3 regions of the Nostoc sp. UIC 10630 genome follow, and region 1 is predicted to be linked to each of the others. Evidence: predicted binding sites of a transcription regulator. Region 1 holds the regulator's gene; each other region holds the start of a gene.
What was found. The regulator NtcA, encoded in region 1, controls nitrogen genes in cyanobacteria. The targets are predictions, from matches to a motif close to TNTGTANNNNNNNNTACANA.
Positions count from the first base shown of each region.

Region 2: a site for NtcA is predicted at 2,985-3,004, ahead of G1O98_RS15195 (cell division protein SepF). Genes of this name have one in related genera too.
Region 3: a site for NtcA is predicted at 3,130-3,149, ahead of G1O98_RS23130 (DUF2605 domain-containing protein). Genes of this name have one in related genera too.

Region 1 covers NZ_JAAGOG010000024.1:44,666-51,051, forward strand. The annotation lists gene G1O98_RS09085 (aldo/keto reductase) at 1-801, opposite strand, end outside; gene G1O98_RS39810 (hypothetical protein) at 1,093-1,248, opposite strand; gene G1O98_RS39815 (hypothetical protein) at 1,261-1,722, shown strand; gene G1O98_RS09095 (DUF3146 family protein) at 2,036-2,302, shown strand; gene G1O98_RS09100 (Holliday junction resolvase RuvX) at 2,372-2,827, opposite strand; gene G1O98_RS09105 (DUF3084 domain-containing protein) at 2,943-4,433, opposite strand; gene ntcA (global nitrogen regulator NtcA) at 4,602-5,273, opposite strand; gene fabI (enoyl-ACP reductase FabI) at 5,653-6,386, shown strand, end outside.
Region 2 covers NZ_JAAGOG010000054.1:30,636-37,021, forward strand. The annotation lists gene G1O98_RS15185 (RNA helicase) at 1-1,188, opposite strand, end outside; gene proC (pyrroline-5-carboxylate reductase) at 1,330-2,148, opposite strand; gene G1O98_RS15195 (cell division protein SepF) at 2,255-2,860, opposite strand; gene G1O98_RS15200 (YggS family pyridoxal phosphate-dependent enzyme) at 3,243-3,911, opposite strand; gene pipX (transcriptional coactivator PipX) at 3,908-4,186, opposite strand; gene G1O98_RS15210 (energy-coupling factor transporter transmembrane protein EcfT) at 5,119-6,039, opposite strand; gene der (ribosome biogenesis GTPase Der) at 6,216-6,386, opposite strand, start outside.
Region 3 covers NZ_JAAGOG010000112.1:8,582-14,967, forward strand. The annotation lists gene G1O98_RS23120 (hypothetical protein) at 1-420, opposite strand, end outside; gene thrS (threonine--tRNA ligase) at 966-2,801, opposite strand; gene G1O98_RS23130 (DUF2605 domain-containing protein) at 3,255-3,572, shown strand; gene G1O98_RS23135 (DUF2973 domain-containing protein) at 3,872-4,201, shown strand; gene rplL (50S ribosomal protein L7/L12) at 4,449-4,841, opposite strand; gene rplJ (50S ribosomal protein L10) at 4,936-5,550, opposite strand; ribosomal protein L10 leader region at 5,616-5,784, opposite strand; gene rplA (50S ribosomal protein L1) at 5,834-6,386, opposite strand, start outside.

The DNA.
Region 1 (6,386 bases):
GTCTTCAATACTAGAAACCTTGCTAGCACCAGGAATTGGCAAAATAGCGGGCGATTTGGAGCGTAACCACGCTAGAACGATACTATATACTGACACGCCTTTTCCTTTAGCTAAGTTAGCGATCGCAGGAATATCTTGCAAATCCTGATGGCGACGTCTACCACCAAAGGGACTCCAAGGCAAAAATGTCAATTTTTGCTGTTCGCAATACTTCAACACGCCGTCCTTTTCTGGCTGTCGTTGCCAAGGACTGTATTGATTCTGCACCGAGACAATATCTACTACATCTTGCGCCCGCTTAATTTGTTCAACCGAAAAGTTAGAAACTCCCACAAACCTAATCAAACCTACCTCCACTGCTTCTTTCACTGGCGCAAGGGATTCTTCAATGGTGTACTTACTATCGGGTGAATGGTATTGCCAAACATCGATGGGTTTAGCGCCACCTAACGCCTCAAAACTGACTCGAATTGTTTCGCGCAAATGTTCTGGGTTACCGTTGCTTGTCCAGTTTCCATCGGGACGCATCAAACCGCCTTTAGTTGCCACAATTACTTGGCTAACATCGCCTTTATAACTAGTAAGTGCCTTGTGAATTAGTCGCTCGTTGTGGTGTTTTTCTGACTCATCTTTGCAGTAAGAATCGGCAGTGTCAATAAATGTAATACCCAAATCCAAAGCCCGATGAATAACTTCGATTGATTGCGATTCGGGAGGGCGATTAGAGATTGACATGGGCATACCACCCAAACCGATCGCACTCACAAATACACCAGTTTTTCCTAGCTGTTTGGTTTCCATGCTTCTAGCTATAGCTTTCTGACCCAATTATCCCAGCTAGTCAAAGGTTTTTGAGGGATTTATCATAAATCCTCCCTAGTACTTAGATTTGGTGATAAGTGAATGGGCTACTAAGGGAATACTCTACTCAGGGGTTAAGTATTCTATACACAAGCACTGATGAAAATTGTCGAGGAAACCCGTACCAGATTGCAGTTAAAGCATCGACCACTCAGATATTGGGTCATCGGGTGGTGCATTTTTACTGTCTGTTTAAGCTTCTTGATTTACTGCTTATTTTTTGAGTCTGCTTCAATCAGTCTTAATTGCGATCGCCTCTCGCCAAGCAAAATTAATTGTGAATTGAGACGGTTTAATTTGCTGGGAAGGATGGAGAAACTCAGAATGTTTGATCCCAGTGAAGCATACATTCTCACAAAAACTGGTAGCAAAGGGTCGAAAAGCCATCAGGTTATAATTGTGACTCCATTTAAAGATTTTCCTCTTTTATCCCATCTTAGCTATGAACAAAATCAAGAATTTACTTTGAAAACCAACGATTTTATCAACTCTAGTAAAACTTCTCTATTGGTACAGCAAAATCAGCGAAATTATCTATTTTTCTTAAGTTTATCTATATTAATTATCATGGCGGTCGCTGCTTTTTTTGCCACATCACCTGTAACTACCTGCACCTTCTATAAAAGCATCGATAAGGTCTTTATCGAACGTAAAAGTCTTCGTGGCAATCAAGTTATTGAACATCCACTAGAAAATATTCTGCGTTTTGACATCCAAGAAAAGCAATATAAATACTCTAAGCTTTATCGGTCTGTAATTGTGCTGAAATCTTTCAAAGAAATTCCAATCAATCCACAATACACTGATGAAAGAAGCGTTAGATATACAGTTTCTAGGATACTCTTATTTCTAAAACTTTAACAAAAACTATCCCCACTACTTACCACTATGCCCATAGACTGAAGTCATAGATCGCTGACTTATCTAGAAAGCTGGGGATATTGTCTATCAAAAATGATTTAGGATTTGTTATATAGACACGAAACGCTGAGATTAAGGAAGTTTGAGTCACTTTCAACTGAAATTTTACATTTAGCATTATCCATTAGTACCATTCTGACTCAACTAAAAATACTCACTTTGTCAGTTTGTCTATTTAGACTATGTTTGGTACATAAAATAAGAAGCCAGTCTAATATGAGCGGCTGTTATTCTACACTTGACATAAAGCATTGTGAGTGCTAAAAGACGACTGCCAGAAACTATTGCCCATGTCAGAATCACCCGCCAATCTTGGCAACACGGCTTCCTTGAGGGTGAAGTGAGTGCAGGTGAGTTTGAGTGGCATTTCCAGTGGCATTTTCGCCGGGGAGAACTTGCCGTCAAGCCTTCCCAAGGCCGCGCTTTAATCAAAGAACCCCTTGGTCGATTTTTGGAGCAACAAGATTATCAGCTAGAGCCTGGAGGAGATTATGCTTTTACTATTCGGGCGGAACTTTAAAAGTTAGGAGTTAGGAGAGACGCGATTAATCGCGTCAGTACAGGAGTTAGGAGTTAAGGATGTAATTCTTCACTCTTGACTGCTGAGTGTTGATTCTGTGAGGCGGTTTAAGTATCTTTCAATTAAGAGAATGGCAACAATGTCATCTATCGGTCTTGGAGGCTGTCGTAGACCTTGTGGCAATAGCTTTGTTAGTCCTTTGGGTGGGAACATTTGCCAATAGCGATCGCGTGCTTCTAAGGTTGTATATCGCTCATCTACTAAAATAATACTCAGAGGTTCTGTCAATTCCTGATATAGTTGCTGTCTCCACTGCTTGGCTGTAGTTTGGTCGCCCATCACCATCAAGGAGATGGGAAACTTTTGACGCAGTGTTTCAATGGTAGCGATCGCCTCTTTGGCTAACGCAACCTGATGATAATACAATTGTCGATCCAGTCCCATCACCGCTAACCCACACTTATCTCGACCTGGATCAAACCCCAATATGACTGGTTGCGTTGGTGAAAATTCGCGTAAAGTCATAAGAAATTAAAAATAAAAATTGAGAATTAGAAATCAATAAATGCAATCACAGCAACTATTTTGACTGCTGTTGAATATGTTTAAATCTTACTAATAACAGTGTGCAAATAATGTTTTAAGTACTAAAAATAATTTTTCCGTTGACTATTGCCACTAATTTTACTCTCAATGGCCCGGCTGTATAAGTGTCCTCTGCTGCGATCGCTTTGATCTCCAAGGGCTGATTATATTGTCTTAATTGGGCGACAAAGCGCAAGAAAGTCCCCTCTACTTGCACATCCTCGACAATTCCGGCATTACGAGCCCGAAATTGAGAAGCAGAAATTAGTATTTCCAGCCTTTGCTGTAACTGATACGATGTCATAGTTTTGGAATCGGCACTAGTTGTAGCTAGGACTGCGCCTCCCGAAAAAACCAATTGATTTCGCGCTGTATCGGCGAAAAACTCTATCTGCTTTTCTCCCCTGACGTAATTACCAGCCGAGAAAATTCGCACCACATATTCTTGACCATCGCTAATCTGCTTGCTCAATTGGTCAACCCGATCCTGAGTCACGCGTAGTAGCTCTACATTGGCAGGATTTGCCCCAGGCTCACTTAATTCGAGGTTGGCGTTGCGATTGGCTTCTTGTAAAAGTTGTACCACTGCCTGACGAGCCGCAGCAGGTTGGGTAACACGAATTACAGCACCAGACAAAACTTGACCGCGAACTAAGGCCAACTTACCTAGACGCAGGTCGCGGTAAGACTGATAATATTTTTCCAGCCTGGCAACTTCTAGTTCTAGTTGCTCTTGTTGCGCTTCCAATTCTTTGAGGCGCGATTCCCGTTTGGCAATCACTTCCTCTCGTGCTGCAACTTCTACATTCCGCTTTTGAATCAATTGATCGAGTTGGCCAATTTTTTTATCGCGTTGTTCTATGGCTTCTTGACGGTTAGCCAGTTCGCGATCGCGTTTTTCAATCGCTGTTTTGGCTTCGTCAATGGCTTTTTTCGCTTCAGCGTACAGTCGTTGTCGTTCTGTCTTCAGTAGTTCAACTGCCGCCTGTAGCTCTTTTCTTTGATTGGAAACGCTTTGCAACTCAGCTATGGCTTTTTGGTACTGAGTTACAACTTGTCCTAATTGACCTTGAGTGCGTTGGAGTTGAGTTTGAGTTTGAGCTTGTTGACTAATGGTGCGGTTCAACTGAGCTTGTGTTTGGAGTTGTTTGGCATTTGCTGCCTGTAAAGACTGATTAATTGCCTGTAAGTCTTGTTGTGCTTTTGCTTGGGCAATTCTTGCTTGATTTAGCTCACTTTCTACCTGACTTTTCTGAGTTTCTGCGGTTTTTAGCTGTTCCCGTTTCTGTCTGAGGTCTGTTTGAATATCTTCTAATTCAAAAACTCCCTTTCGCAAGCCTTCATCGGCAGCGAATAAAATTCCTAATGTTGATGCTGAAATCAAACCGCCCGTAAAAATAGTTACCACTACGGCAGTATTTTTCGGACGAAGCTTAAAAAGTGAGAGGCGGGCTTTGCCAACTCGTGTGCCGATGCGATCGCCCACGGTGGCAATTACGCCTCCCAGAATTAAAATTGCTGCGATGAGGATGTATCCGGTGGTCATCTTTAGCTACCGAAATCCTTCCAGATACAGCCTACTACTTTTAAGCATTGTCTGCGGAGAAGTGGAAGTTGGCAATAGCTGAAATTATTCAATTTTAGATTTACCTCTAGCTATTAGTGTCATCTTTCAAAATAGAACACGCGCCGATTCCCCTTTCTCCGATTGATTTTATGTGAATTGCCTACTTAAGGTAACAGGTTTATGCACGGTAATCTTCTTTTTGTGGATAGAAATCATCTTTTTCTCACGCAAATCCCCTAGTAGCCTAGTAACAGTAACACGAGTTGAACCAATTGCTTCTGCGATCGCCTGATGAGATAACTTCAGATCAATAGTTATCCCATCTGCACAAGGAACGCCAAAATCCCGACAAAGAATTAATAAAAAACTCACCAACCTAGAACCCATATCTCGGTGAGCAAGAGTTTCAATCATCATCTCTGTCTGTAAAATGCGCGAAGAAAGACCCCGCAGCATTAACATTGATAATTCTGGATTTTCCTTGAGTGCTTGCTCTACTTGTTCAATTGGGGCTGACAGTAATTCCACAGGGGTAAATGCAACCGCATGGTAAAACCTATCCGACTTATTTCCTGTCAGCAATGACAAAACACCAAAAACACTATTTTCCCGAAGCAATGCTACTGTTATTTCCTCTCCTGCCTCGTACACCCTAGAAAGTTTAACAGCACCTTTCAAAAGAAAATAAACTCGTTCGGCAGGATCGCCAGGAAAAAAGATCGTTTTATTGCGTTCAAACGTTTCCACAACTGGCGGAAACGCCCCGGTCGCCATCTGACGAAATACATTTGCTAGGGCTTTATCTTGTGTCACGATCATCTCCCTTCCCCTACCCAATGCCGGAAAAACAAAAACTGATTACCTAAGAATACACCCGAAAAATGAATAAAGCACCGTCAACCTTTCTGTACTTTCCTATACTCAAACTAATCGCTTCATAACTGTTTGTTTATAATGATACATAATTGTTGATCCTTTCAGCTACTAATTGTTGATAAGTAGTTCCAATAACTGTATTAAAAAGGGTTTTTTAAAGAACAAATAAAGATATCTTGAGAAAATCTTTAGGAAAAATCAAGATTTTTGTCATAGCAAACACCCTTCTCAATATTCATTTTTGCAAATCCTGTATAAAACAAAGACAAACGTGCCTCAGATTCTAGTATGCTCCTAATGATCGATCGCATTAACAATTTCTATGCTGAATCTGACTGGAAAAAATGCTCTTGTTACAGGTATTGCCAATAACCGCTCGATCGCCTGGGGCATCGCCCAACAGCTGCATAAAGCCGGAGCAAACCTGGGTATTACCTACCTGCCGGATGAACGCGGCAAAATGGAGAAAAAAGTTGCGGAGTTGGTAGAACCCCTCAACCCAAGCTTATTTCTTCCTTGTAATGTCCAAGATGAAGAACAGATTCAATCTACCTTTGAGACAATTCGTGAGCAATGGGGGAAGCTAGACATTCTCATCCATTGTCTGGCCTTTGCCAGTAAAGACGATTTAAGTGGAGACTTTAGCCAAACCTCTCGTTCTGGCTTCAACACTGCCTTAGAAATCAGTACCTACTCGCTGGTGCAGTTAAGTGGTGCAGCGAAACCTTTGATGACTGAGGGAGGTAGTATCGTCACGCTGACATATTTAGGCGGTGTTAGAGCAATCCCTAACTACAACGTTATGGGAGTTGCTAAAGCAGGGTTAGAAATGAGCGTGCGTTACCTAGCTGCTGAACTAGGGCCGAAAAATATCCGCGTCAATGCCATCTCCGCAGGCCCCATCCGCACCTTAGCATCTTCAGCAGTGGGTGGAATTTTGGATATGATTCATCATGTCGAAGAAGTAGCTCCCCTGCGCCGTACTGTCACTCAGCTAGAAGTGGGGAATACTGCCGCTTTCTTATGTAGTGATTTGTCCAGTGGTATTACCGGACA
Region 2 (6,386 bases), on a different contig from region 1:
TGCTCGTCCCGCCATTTGCAAGAATTCGGAAGCATTTAACAGGCGGTGTCCGGTGTCAGTCCGCTTGGAAAGGGTAGAAATTACCGTTGTCCGAGCGGGCATATTAATTCCCGCGGCCAGTGTTTCCGTGGCGAATACTACTTTAATCAGCCCTTGCTGAAATAGTTCTTCTACCAGTGCTTTCCATGCAGGCAGAATCCCGGCGTGGTGGGCAGCAATTCCCCGGTATAGGGGTGCAATTTGTCCAGAACGCCCGGCTTCAGGATTGCGGGCTAAAAAGTCATCAATCTGTTGCCGCAATATCTGGGACTCTTCGTTATTTACCAGCCATAAATCACCCACTTCCGCCACCGCTTTATCACATCCCCGGCGGCTGAAAATGAAGTAAATCGCAGGTAGCATATCTCGTTGCTCTAACTGGCTCAAGGTATAGATTATGCCAGGAGCTTCCGGTCTACCATTTCTTCCCCTGTCCCTTTCTCCCCCTCTGCCCTTCTTCTTCTGAAGCAGGCGGGGGTTAATTTTGGTTTTGCTATCATTCAACAGGGGAAATAACCCTTTGGGATTGCAAAAGTGAAATTCTAAGGGAACTGGGCGAAAATCAGAGTAAATCAGGTCTGTTGGACCGTGAACGCGATTTAACCAATCGGTGAGTTGATCGCTGTTGGCAACCGTTGCTGAGAGGGCTGCCAGTTGCACTTCCCGGGGACAATAAATGATGGATTCTTCCCAAACTGTACCGCGCTGGCGATCGTTCATGTAGTGGCACTCATCAAGTATCACCGCTTCCACGTCTACTAATGAGATGCCGACTTGCCCGATGGGTGTGCCATAGAGCATATTTCGGAAAATTTCTGTGGTCATCACTAAAATCGGTGCATCCCTGTGAATGGAGGCATCTCCAGTTAACAGTCCGACTTGATCAAACCCAAATTTTTCTCGAAAGTCACGTAATTTTTGATTCGACAGCGCCTTTAGGGGAGTAGTATAAAATACACGTTTTCCTCGCGACAGGGCGCGATAAATGGCGTATTCCCCGACTAATGTTTTGCCCGAACCTGTGGGCGCACACACGACTACGGAGCGTCCAGCGTTTAGGGACGCGATCGCTTCTTTTTGAAACTGATCCAGATCAAAGGGAAATATAGACCCTAAGTCAAGTTCTGGAGACGGCGCAGGATAATTCACTCAATCACATTTGCAACCAGATTGTTTACTATACTAACGAGTCTTTTGTCAACTTCGTTATTGGTCATTCGTCATTAGTCATTAGTAATTAGTTTTTCACAAAGGACAAAGGACAAAAGACGAATGACAAAGGACTCTTATTTATTTTCCCAGTTCTTGCGATCGCTCTGTGGCAGCTTTCACTGCTTCAATTAAAGCTGAACGAAATCCTGCCTGTTCTAGCTTGGCAATTCCTGCAATGGTTGTACCACCGGGACTGGTAACGCGATCTTTAAGTTCTGCTGGGTGCATTTTGGTTTCATACAACAGTTTCGCTGTTCCCAATACGGTTTGCAATGCTAATTGATTGGCAATTGCTCTAGGTAAACCTGCGGATACTCCGCCATCAGCAAGTGATTCTATTAGCAGCGCCACGTAAGCGGGGCCGCTACCAGATAGCCCTGTAACTGCATCCATCAGCCCTTCTGAGACTTCCACAACTTCGCCCACAGCAGAAAAAACTTGTTGTGCTATTTGGTGATGCTTAGTATTGGTATATGCACCTAAACAAATAGCGGTAATTCCTGCTCCCACAGTGGCTGGGGTGTTGGGCATTGCTCTGATAACTGGCAATTGCACAAATGCAGCTTCTAGCTGACTTAAGGGCACACCCGCCAATATGGAAATTATTAGGGGTGATTGTTCTCTATTAATAATATCAATATCTGCTAATTCTTGAGCGATCGCGCTGAACACCTGCGGTTTCACTGCCAAAAATACAACTTCTTTGGCTTGGGTGAAAACCTCACTATTATCTGTCGTCACAGCAACATCGTATTGCTGTTGTAAAAAATCTAGACGTGAAGGTAGCGGTTCGCTAACTATGACTTCTGATGATTGATAAATTCCACGCGCGATAAGGCGGGATAAGAGCGCTTCTCCCATTACCCCACCACCAATTAAACCAAATTTTATAGTCATTGATCGTTAGTCATTTGTCATTAGTCCTCTGTCGTTTGTCATTTGTCACTACGATCAAAACCCGAGATAAATGACAAAGGACAAAGGACTAACAACTAATTTAACTCTATTGTGCCATCCGGTTAGTTTCGTTGCCCCAGGTTTGATTTGGAGAACCTGTAGGCCGAGAAGGACGTGCTGGCGGTTGTGGTACTTCATGAAGAACGCCACCTTGGGTGCTAACTTGGACACAGCTTGGTGTAAACAAGAAGATGCTCTCACCGATGCGCTCTTGATGTCCATCTAGTGCGTAAGTACCACCTGCAACAAAATCTACTGCCCGTTGTGCTTGGTCTGGGTCCATGATTGTCAGATTTAATACCACTGACTTCCGTTCTCGCAACGCTTGAATTGCCTGGGGCATTTCTTCAAAGGTGCGTGGTTCGAGGACTAAAACTTCCGAAATTCCGTTAATTGCTCCTGGCATACCAATCACATTCCCCATTGGCTTTGAACCTGCTGCGATATCATCTCCCATTGTAGGCACTGGTTCCCGCCAGCGTCGATTCTGAGCGGTTGCGCTCTCTTGTGGGGCTGGGGGTTGGGGATTTTCTTGCTGATACAGATTTTGGTAATTATTATTATCTGTTTCTGGTTCTTCTTCGTAATATTCGTATTCCACTTGCTCATTTAGACCTACAAAGTCTCTGAGTTTGGAAAAGATGTTGTTCATTGTCTGTGTACTCTCCTGGTGCGAATAGCCGTATTGACTTGGTTTAGGATTTATTGAGATAGGAGCGATGCCTACAGTAGTAAACTACGCTACATGGGTGGATACTTCAGCAAGTATATTGCTATTTGTAGCCCATACTACGGGTTTTGGCGATGAACTGACACTTATTGGAAAGGTCTGTGCATCGCCTAAACATAATAATGAGTCAAGATTATATCCTAAGGTTTATCCGAAGGAAAGTTCTTTATACCCCATTTTCCCTTGGCGATTGCTCTTGTCAATACTATATCCTTTGTTTCTAATTGCACCAGTCTCTTACAAAATTCTTGTCATCAAATCCTGATCTCTATTAATACTGACCTGAAAAGCTGACGTTCGAGGGCTAAGAGCGATCGCCAAACAAAATTGTTCCTAATCGTACCATCGTTGCGCCTGCTTGCACTGCCAGTTCGTAGTCGCCTGACATACCCATAGATAGTTGCTGCATTTTTATGTGCGACCAGTTTTGCTCCTGGATTTTCTTTGCTAGCTCACGATTGAGATTAAATACATTCAAAATTTCGGGATCGTTTAATCCTGAAGGTGGAATTGTCATCAAACCTTGAATTTGTAAATTTTTGTATTGATCGAGTGTGGGTAAATCAGCCAAAAGTTCTGGCACACTCCAACCAGACTTGTTGGGATCGGGGAGAATTTTCACTTGCAGGCAAACCTGGGGACTCACTCCTAGCTGTTGGGCTAATTGATCTAAGCGCTGTGCCAGCTTCAAATTGTCCACGGAGTGAATCCAAGGGAATTGTTCGATGGCTTTTTTGGCTTTATTGCTTTGCAAATGTCCAATAAAGTGCCAGGTAATATCTGGTAAGTCTTGCAACTCGGCTTGTTTGCTGGCGGCTTCTTGGATGCGACTCTCTGCAAAATCACGAATCCCTGCGGAGTATGCAGACCGAATGGCCTGGGCAGAAACTTGTTTGCTAACAGCAATCAATTTGACTGAAGTTGGTAGGGATGAACGAATGGAAACAATACGTTCGGAAATCGAACTGTTCATTGGAAGGTGCGTTGGAAAACACTTTGAAGTTGATCGTACTCCTGAGAATGTCCACTGCGCCGCAGGGTACGTAAGCGGTTTTCCAACATCATTCTAGCCTCAGTCCTTCCTATTGGCTGGAATTTGACACCTTTAACGTCATTTGCGACCAAAAAAAACAGGCGCTGGGCATAAAGTGTAGTGAACAAATCCTGGGTTTCATCAACCATACAGATTTTGTAGAGTAAACCCCAAGTTGGATGGTTTATGTAAGTTTCTGCGTTTTCTGGATTCATTTAAGAGTCAAGGTGTAGTCAAGGTGGGAGTATATATATCTTTTCGCAGTGAATTACAAACATTCAGACGATAATACCAACATTCGTCAGAATATTTGCTTAAAATGCAAAACTGCGGTTACGAAGACCTTGATCTAGTTTCTAATTGGCAGATGAAGCTAGTGGTAGTGAAGCGAAATGGTACAACAGAAGCCGCAAAGCGTGGATTCAGAGAGTAGAGGCTGGTTGAGAAACATCACCATCTGCTTTGGTGACTTCAATTTACCAATTTGTAGGGACAAGGTACAAGATAGTCTTGATCCTCTTGTTAAAAGTTCGACGTAGCAAGGGAAAACACCCTTTGAAGCTCCCAACGACAACAGCGAACTTTTCAACTTCTTTCCATACTGCCACAACTATTGCTAAATGGCACAAAATAGCTAACTTAAGTGGGAATTGGAGAATGGGGAATGGGGAATGGGGAATGGGGAATGGGGACTAGAAAAAAACTATTCCCTATTCAGCATTGTCAATTGTGCCTGGGCTTTGTGCAGAGATTCATACCATGCTTTATTCAGGATCGCTGTCTGCGACACTTCCCGCACCCACTTGCACACTGGATGGTTAGCTAAAAACTTGTTGCACGCAATCTAAAATAGGAAAACAATCTGATTCAAACTAAAAAGCTACGTAAAATGGTATGGGATCAATTTTCTGGTGAGATAACTGTTCAATTTCCCATACCACATTCAATACTTTTCGGTTAAACCCAATAATCTCTCTTTTGGTCTGGGGAAAGGGAAATTCAAACCCTTTCCCTTTCCCCTTTCCCCCTTAACCGAAAAGTATTGATACCACATTGTAGTCTAGACAACCTAATCAAGCGCCTGTAAAGGGGAGATGAGAAAGCGCGAAAAGAAAATACTACCTCTTACCATTTTCTGGGTGCAAAATTAGACCTGAGTTCCTATAGCTAGCCGTATTCCCCAGAATACAATTAAAGTTGCAATAGCAAGCCAGTCACGCCCTTTGAATCGTAAGTCGTGCCACTGCACTCGGTGCTCGTTGGGACTGGTAAAACCCCGCACCATCATTGCATTCGCCATTTGATCGGCTCGTAAGAGCAGATTTTCTAACAATCTCTCTGCGACTGTCATCCAAACTTTGAAGCCTCCTTTCAATCCCAGCTTTTTCCAATTAATTGCCCTTGTCATCACAGAGCGAAATAAGTTTTGCACTTCTTCTAAAACTAGAGGAATAAAGCGCAAAGACAAGGTTAAAGTTAAAGCAATTTCTGTGACAGGCAATTTGAAGCGTCGTAGGGGTTGCATTAAGCTTTCTATGCCAGATGTGATTTCTTCTGGTGCGGTTGTTAGCAGATAAAGGTTGGTGCTGTAAATTACGGTAAATATAATTGTACTCAGCCGTACTGCCAAATCCAAGGAGCGGCGAGTTACTTTGACTGGGCCTTTCTGCAATAGCACATAGTTGTATTTTTTGTTATTACTTGTTTGCTCTGGAACAATATTTTTGGATAATGGTTGCTGGGTTAATATTTGTTCATTAGCTGGCAGGCGTGGCTGATAATCTACACCCATTCCATCAGGACTGATGGCTCCGATCGCTAAGACAAAAAACGATAGCATTAATAGCCAGCCCATTTGTTGCTGCCATACTCGCCGGGGAATCCTAGCAATCAAGGTGGCAATAATCAATAGCACCACCAGCAGCACCCGCCAAAAGTTGTTAGCTAAAACATAGCTTGTTAAAAAGCTCATCAACCAGGCGAACTTGACTCGCGGATCGATTTTATGCAGCCAAGTTTGGGGTTGTTCTAAATAAAGTCCAAGTGGCAGCGATCGCAATAAATCCATTTTAGAGTTAAGAGTTAAAAGTAAAGAGTTAGGAGTAAGGAGTTATGAGTGTTGACTTAAACTCATAACTTTCTACCTTGTGTCGCTATCAAACTCTAGTCGATAGGGTTTTATAGTTAGCAAGCAATTCTGACTTTAACTCATAACTCTTGTACAGACGCGATTTATCGCGTCTCCTAACTTAATTTGACGCGAGTTGCTCTATTAACATTACCAATTTCGGCATCCCGGACTTTTTTACTGCGCCACAGTAAAATAATTGGCGTGCCTTTAAATCCTAGCTGTTGCCGGAATTGACGTTCAATGTATCGGCGGTAGTTGTCGTTGAAGCGTTTGGAATCATTGAC
Region 3 (6,386 bases), on a different contig from region 1:
AAAGTTATTATCACGAATGTTACGAAGGTTATTGTCGCGGTCATATCGGCGACCGTTATCGCGGTCATATCGGCGACCATTATCGCGGTCATAACGGCGACCGTTATCGCGGTCATAACGGCGACCGTTATCGCGGTCATAACGGCGACCGTTATCGCGGTCAAAGCGGCGATCGTTATCGCGGTCATAACGGCGATCGTTGCCACGAATGTTGCGAAGGCCGTTCTGGCGGTCATAATCACCATTTCTGTAGTGACGACTATGACGTTCGTAGTTACCATCATCGTTGCGTTGATAGCCGTAGCTATCTAACTCAATAAGATAAGACGCTGGTGTATTAGCCTCAGCTTTTGGAGAAATAGCCAAAGCTGATGCAGATGCTATCAAGCCAGCCAGCAAAATAGAGGTAAAGCGGTTCATAATGTTAGTCAAAAATTATTGACATTAATTTATGCAAGTCTAGTCTGTTTAGGATGAGCAGATTCCACAAGTCTTTAAATCTATGCTATCAGTCTTGAATAAATCAGAAAGTTTTCTTGGGTGCGGTGATTGAGAAAACTTTTGTTGTCTGTAATACTTTTTGACCTTTCAAATCCCATGAAAAGTTAAAATTAAAATGAGTATTTGAATTGGATGAATCCACCTTTTATCTCCGTCAACGAGAAAATTAGGGTTTCAGCTTACAAGTAGAACGTGATCGCACCCTTACCAAAACACTTGTAGAGACGGCGATTTATCGCGTCTCAAAACCCACGATTTTGTACAAGTGGCGCTTAAAGCGTATTGCCTTATATCTCACTACGCTTGGGTTAAAGGTTATTGGTGTAGATAATTGGTCTTTCAAGACGTGATAAATCGCGTCTCTACATGAGCGATAAATTGCGAAACCTACCAGTTAGCCAATGCTGCAATCCAGGCAAAAAAACGCACACTAATTATAATCAGTGTGCGTCTGCGGTTAGATTTTAGAAATTTTCGAACTTAGCGATCGCATCTTTCATCTTTTCCACTACCTCATCGACAGGGATAACTCCCAAGTCCACGGAGGGGCGGGTACGGATACTCAAGGTGTTGGTTTCCACTTCTTTCGCCCCCACCACAGCCATTACGGGTATTTTTTCTTTCTCTGCATTGCGAATTTGTTTACCCAAGCGATCGCCACTGGTATCAACTTCTGCACGGATGCCCAAGGCTCTCATCTTCGCTACCACATCTTTCGCAAAGTCTAGCTGTGTATCACCCACAGGTAGTAATCTAGCTTGCACAGGCGCTAACCACAAAGGAAAATCACCTGCATATTCTTCAATTAAGATCCCAATTAACCTTTCCAGCGAACCAAAAGGCGCACGGTGAATCATCACTGGACGTTTGCGAACCCCATCTTCAGCGACGTATTCCAACTCAAAGCGTTCAGGCAAATTGTAATCTACCTGCACAGTTCCTAATTGCCACTCCCGATCTAGGGCATCACTAAAGATAAAGTCAAGTTTGGGGCCATAAAAAGCCGCTTCTCCAATCCCTTCAAAGTGTTCCATCCCCAAAGTTTCAACTGCACGGCGAATCGCACCTTCGGCTTTGTCCCAAACTTCATCAGAACCAATATACTTATCGCTAGCAGGATCGCGGAAACTGAGTCTAGCTTTAAAGTTCTTCAGTTGCAGCTTATTGAACACCGACAAAATCAAATCCACCACACTGAGGAATTCGCTATCTAGCTGTTCTGGAGTAACGAACAGGTGAGAATCATCTACAGTAAAACCGCGCACCCGCGTTAAACCGCCTAATTCGCCTGATTGTTCGTAGCGGTAAACAGTACCAAATTCCGCCAGGCGCATCGGTAGTTCCCGATAAGAGCGTAACTCACTCTTATATATTTGGATATGGAAGGGGCAGTTCATTGGCTTCATAACGAAGCCCTGTTCCTGTGCAGCAGCTTCCTGATCGTCTGCCATTAAAGGGAACATATCTTCTTTATATTTCTGCCAATGTCCAGAGGTTTTAAATAAATCTACTCTGGCAATGTGAGGTGTTACTACAGATAAGTAACCCCGTTTTAATTGTTCTTGCTTGAGGAAGTCTTCTAAGGTACTCCGTAACAAAGTACCCTTTGGTGTCCACAAAGGTAAACCCGGCCCTACTAGATCAGAAAATATAAATAATCCCAGTTCCTTACCCAGTTTCCGGTGATCTCGCCGTAGCGCTTCTTCTTTGCGCCGCTTATATTCAGCCAGTTGTTCTGGACTTTCCCAAGCGGTGGCGTAGATGCGTTGTAATTGGGCTTTAGTTTCATCCCCACGCCAATAAGCGCCAGCAACACTTTCTAATTCAATTGCTTTCGGGTTTAATTCACTGATATTTTCCAGATGAGGCCCAGCACACAAATCCCACCATTCATTCCCCAGATGGTAAATTGTGATTGGTTCCTGTTTGATATCTGCCAGGATTTCTAGCTTGTAAGGTTCGTTAATTTCCTGAATCCGGCGTGCGGCTTCTTCGCGGCTGACTTCTTCTCGAATTACTGGCAATTTGCGATTGATAATCTTCGCCATCTCTTTCTTGATGGCTTTGAGATCGTTTTCGCTAAATGGTTCTGGACTGTCGAAGTCATAGTAAAAACCGTTTTCTATCCAAGGGCCGATTGTAACTTGCGCCTTGGGAAACAGCTTTTGTACCGCCATTGCCATTACATGGGAAGCAGTGTGACGAATCTTTTTTAAGTTCTCCGATTCGCTGGTACGCGGTAAATAGATTTTTTCAACTTGTTCTGACTGTTGTGATTGATTTGATGAATTTGGCGACATTGGCTGCTGAACCGTTGGCGAAGTGATTACAAAAGGTGATTTATCTGAATCTGTAGGCTTACTCAACTATAACGACTTTGGTTTTTGCTTTTTTCAGCTTTATCTTCCAACTACCGAATTAATTTTTCGCCGGGGATAAAGATAAATTTTTGATCGGTTAGCTGAGTATTAAATTCAGGATTCCAGGCGTAGGCGTAGCCCGTCGTAGACATCGCTAAATTATCTTATGAATTGCAACTCGGTGTCAGCTACTCCCCCATTCGATATATATATATACGGTCTCTCCAAAGGAACTGTACAGACCCATTAGCAAGACTATATAATAAAATCTGTAGTATTTGTTACATTTTTTTATATTTACCGAAATTATTAGATTATAATAAATAAAAAGAATATTAAGAAACGTAAATAACGTTAATATTAGTAAGAAAGTTGGAAAAATCCTTCTTATTTATGTCAGACTCAAATTTACCAGGGACTGAGTTGCTGAAAACGGTTTTAGAACCACTGCTAGAAGATTTTCAGCATTGGTTTACGCGATCGCGCCATTTACTCGAAACTGAGCAGCTATCATTTATGAGTGACCAAGAACAATCTGATTTGCTCTTACGTGTTAAACAAGCGCAAGAAGAACTAAGTACAGCTAAAATGCTATTTGCTGCTACCGATAAACAAGTCGGGATTGATATGGCAACGTTAATGCCTTGGCATCAATTAGTAACAGAATGCTGGAATGTTGCAATGCGCTTTCGTCAAGAGCGTGAAGTCTAAATAGATGGGAGCATCTGTTAAATTTCCGCAGACTATTTAGCAATGTCTAACGACAAGATGCTAAACCAGTCATCAAAGAGATAATAGAAAAAGCTTAACAATTTCTTAACATTATTTGGATTAACAAGATAATGTATCCTATGCTACCGTAAGTGAAATAACGGTTGACAAATAGCTTCATCTAAATGTAAGCGCACAAAAGTGCGTCAAATAGTCATCTTAACTGTGAGTCACAGTGTCGGCGAAACAAAGCGTTACAAAATAAAGTTTTAAAAATTGTTGTTCTGGAGGAAAATCTAATGTTACACCTGCTTTACATTCTTGCTTTTACAATCCTTGCATTTATGGCTGTTGGCAACTTAATTCGTAACCTGATCATGTTCAGTTTTGATCGCGAGCGAACTTACCCAACGAATTCCTCACCAATAAATAATCAAGGTAAATACGGTTATTATTCATCAAAAAAACAGTTTGTACCTCATCCAGAGTTATTAGATAGTGCGGGTAACTTAATTAAAGAGCCGCTTTTGGTAATGCGTTCGATTAACGTTGAAGATGCGCGTCAACATCTAGATGCACTTTACGAAGCATCCCCAGGACGTAAGAGTGAAAATTCAGAAGAAGCATAAAATTTAGGACTTAGGAGTTTGGGTGTAAATTATGATTGTTTTACATCCTTAACCCTTCTTTAAATAGAAATTTATTACCATCCTTGAATGTAAAGCGCGATCGCATCAATCGGCTGCTAAATTAACATTATCTTTTACACTTGGCAGAGTTCTAACGATTTTTCGGTTACAAGTCTGAATTATGTTTCGATAAAAAAAGGAGCCTGACTCAGACTCCTTAATATAAAGATTGGTAATATAATTGTGACTACTTAATAGTCACCTTACCGCCAGCTTCTTCGATGCGCTTCTTAGCATCTTCAGCAGCATCCTTAGCAATACCTTCTTTAACTGCCTTGGGTGCAGCTTCTACCAAGTCTTTTGCTTCTTTCAGACCCAAACCGGTCAATTCGCGGACAATCTTCAGTACAGCAATCTTCTTATCAGCTGGGACTGAATCGAGAATCACTTCAAACTCAGTTTGCTCAACAGCTTCTTCAGCCGGTGCAGCACCACCGGGGCCAGCCATCATCATCATACCGCCAACAGGTGCAGCAGCACTTACGCCAAAAGCTTCTTCAATTTGCTTGACTAGCTCAGAAGCTTCCAGCAAAGAAAGGGTTTTTAGTTGTTCTAAAATTTGATCGGTTGCAGCAGACATTGATATAACTCCTGTAATTTTGATTATTTATTTGTCATGGGTCATTAGTCTTTAACTTATAGACTTTTGACTTTTGACTGATGAACCACAAAGTCTATTCAGCAGCAGGTTCAGTACTGCTATCATCTTCAGTAGCGGTTTCAGCGCTGCTATCTTGTACAGCAGCAGTTTCGGTGCTACCACCACTTTGTTCTTGGTCGGCCACAGCCTTCAAAGCACGAGCCAGTGAGCCAGGAACTTCGTTGATACCCACAGCAATCTTGGTAGCCAAGGCGTTGATAGCCCCAGCAATTTGCGCGATGAGTTGTTCCTTAGATGGCAAGTCTCCTAGTACCTTGACATCAGGTTCTTTGAGTAGACGACCTTCCAGGACACCACCACGAAGTTCTGTCTTCTTGGTAACTTTTTGGAATTCTTGGTATGCCTTAATTGCCGATGAAAAATCATCTTTTACCAGCAAAAAAGCGGAAGAACCATTGAGCAATTCCGACAAAGGCTGCCATTTCTCATCACCTTCAATAGCAATGCCCATCAGGGTGTTCTTCGTCACCTTACAAACAGTGCCACTAGGACGTAGCCGCCGCCGTAAGTCTGTGATTTCCGAAACTGTTAGCCCCTGATAGTCAATTACCAGTGCCAGAGTTGACTCACTCAAAGTTTCTTTGAGGTCAGCTACTATTTCTTTTTTATTTTCTAGTGTTCTACCCATTCCAATCTCACCTCCTTAAAATAATCGGGGAAGTGCCCTACTTGTACGTTTCTTTTAAACCTGAAAACCCAAACAACAAACCCCGGTTAAATTAGCCGGGGTTGAGTATTAAGACTCGTGATGCCATAGTTATCACACCTTTAGGGGTGGTAATTTTGACAATTAGAGTTTTAACCTCGGCAGGATATTTAAGCTATTAGCACCTGCTGTCTCCGGCTTTGCCTATTCGATTTTATGATTAGTCATTTGTCCTTTGTCTTTACAAATGACTAATGACTAAAAATTAACCTACTTCGCTCAGTTTTAAATCTCGTAGGGCAGTGACATCAATTTTAATCGATGGCCCCATTGTGGCTGACACATAAAATGTGCGCCAATAACGACCTTTAGCTCCTGAAGGACGGTTACGGTCAATCGTCTCCTGCAATGCCTTCAGGTTGACTAACAAATCTTCAGGCGAGAAGGTTGTCTTACCAAACATAACATGAACGATACCAGTTCTGTCAGCTCGGAATTCTAATTTACCAGCTTTGAATTCTGCGATCGCACTTGCTATATCAAATGTTACGGTTCCACCTTTGGGCGATGGCATCAAACCACGGGGACCTAGCAACTTACCTAGCTTTGCTACCTGTGGCATCACATCTGGTGTGGCAATCAGCTTGTCAAAATCCATTCTACCTTTCTGGATTTCGTCAATCAGTTCTTCTGACCCGACTATATCAGCCCCAGCGTTGCTGGCTTCGTTTACCTTTTCGCCTCTGGCTATCACCGCCACCCGAACAATTTGTCCTGTACCTTTAGGCAGTGCTACCGTTGTCCGCAACTGTTGGTCT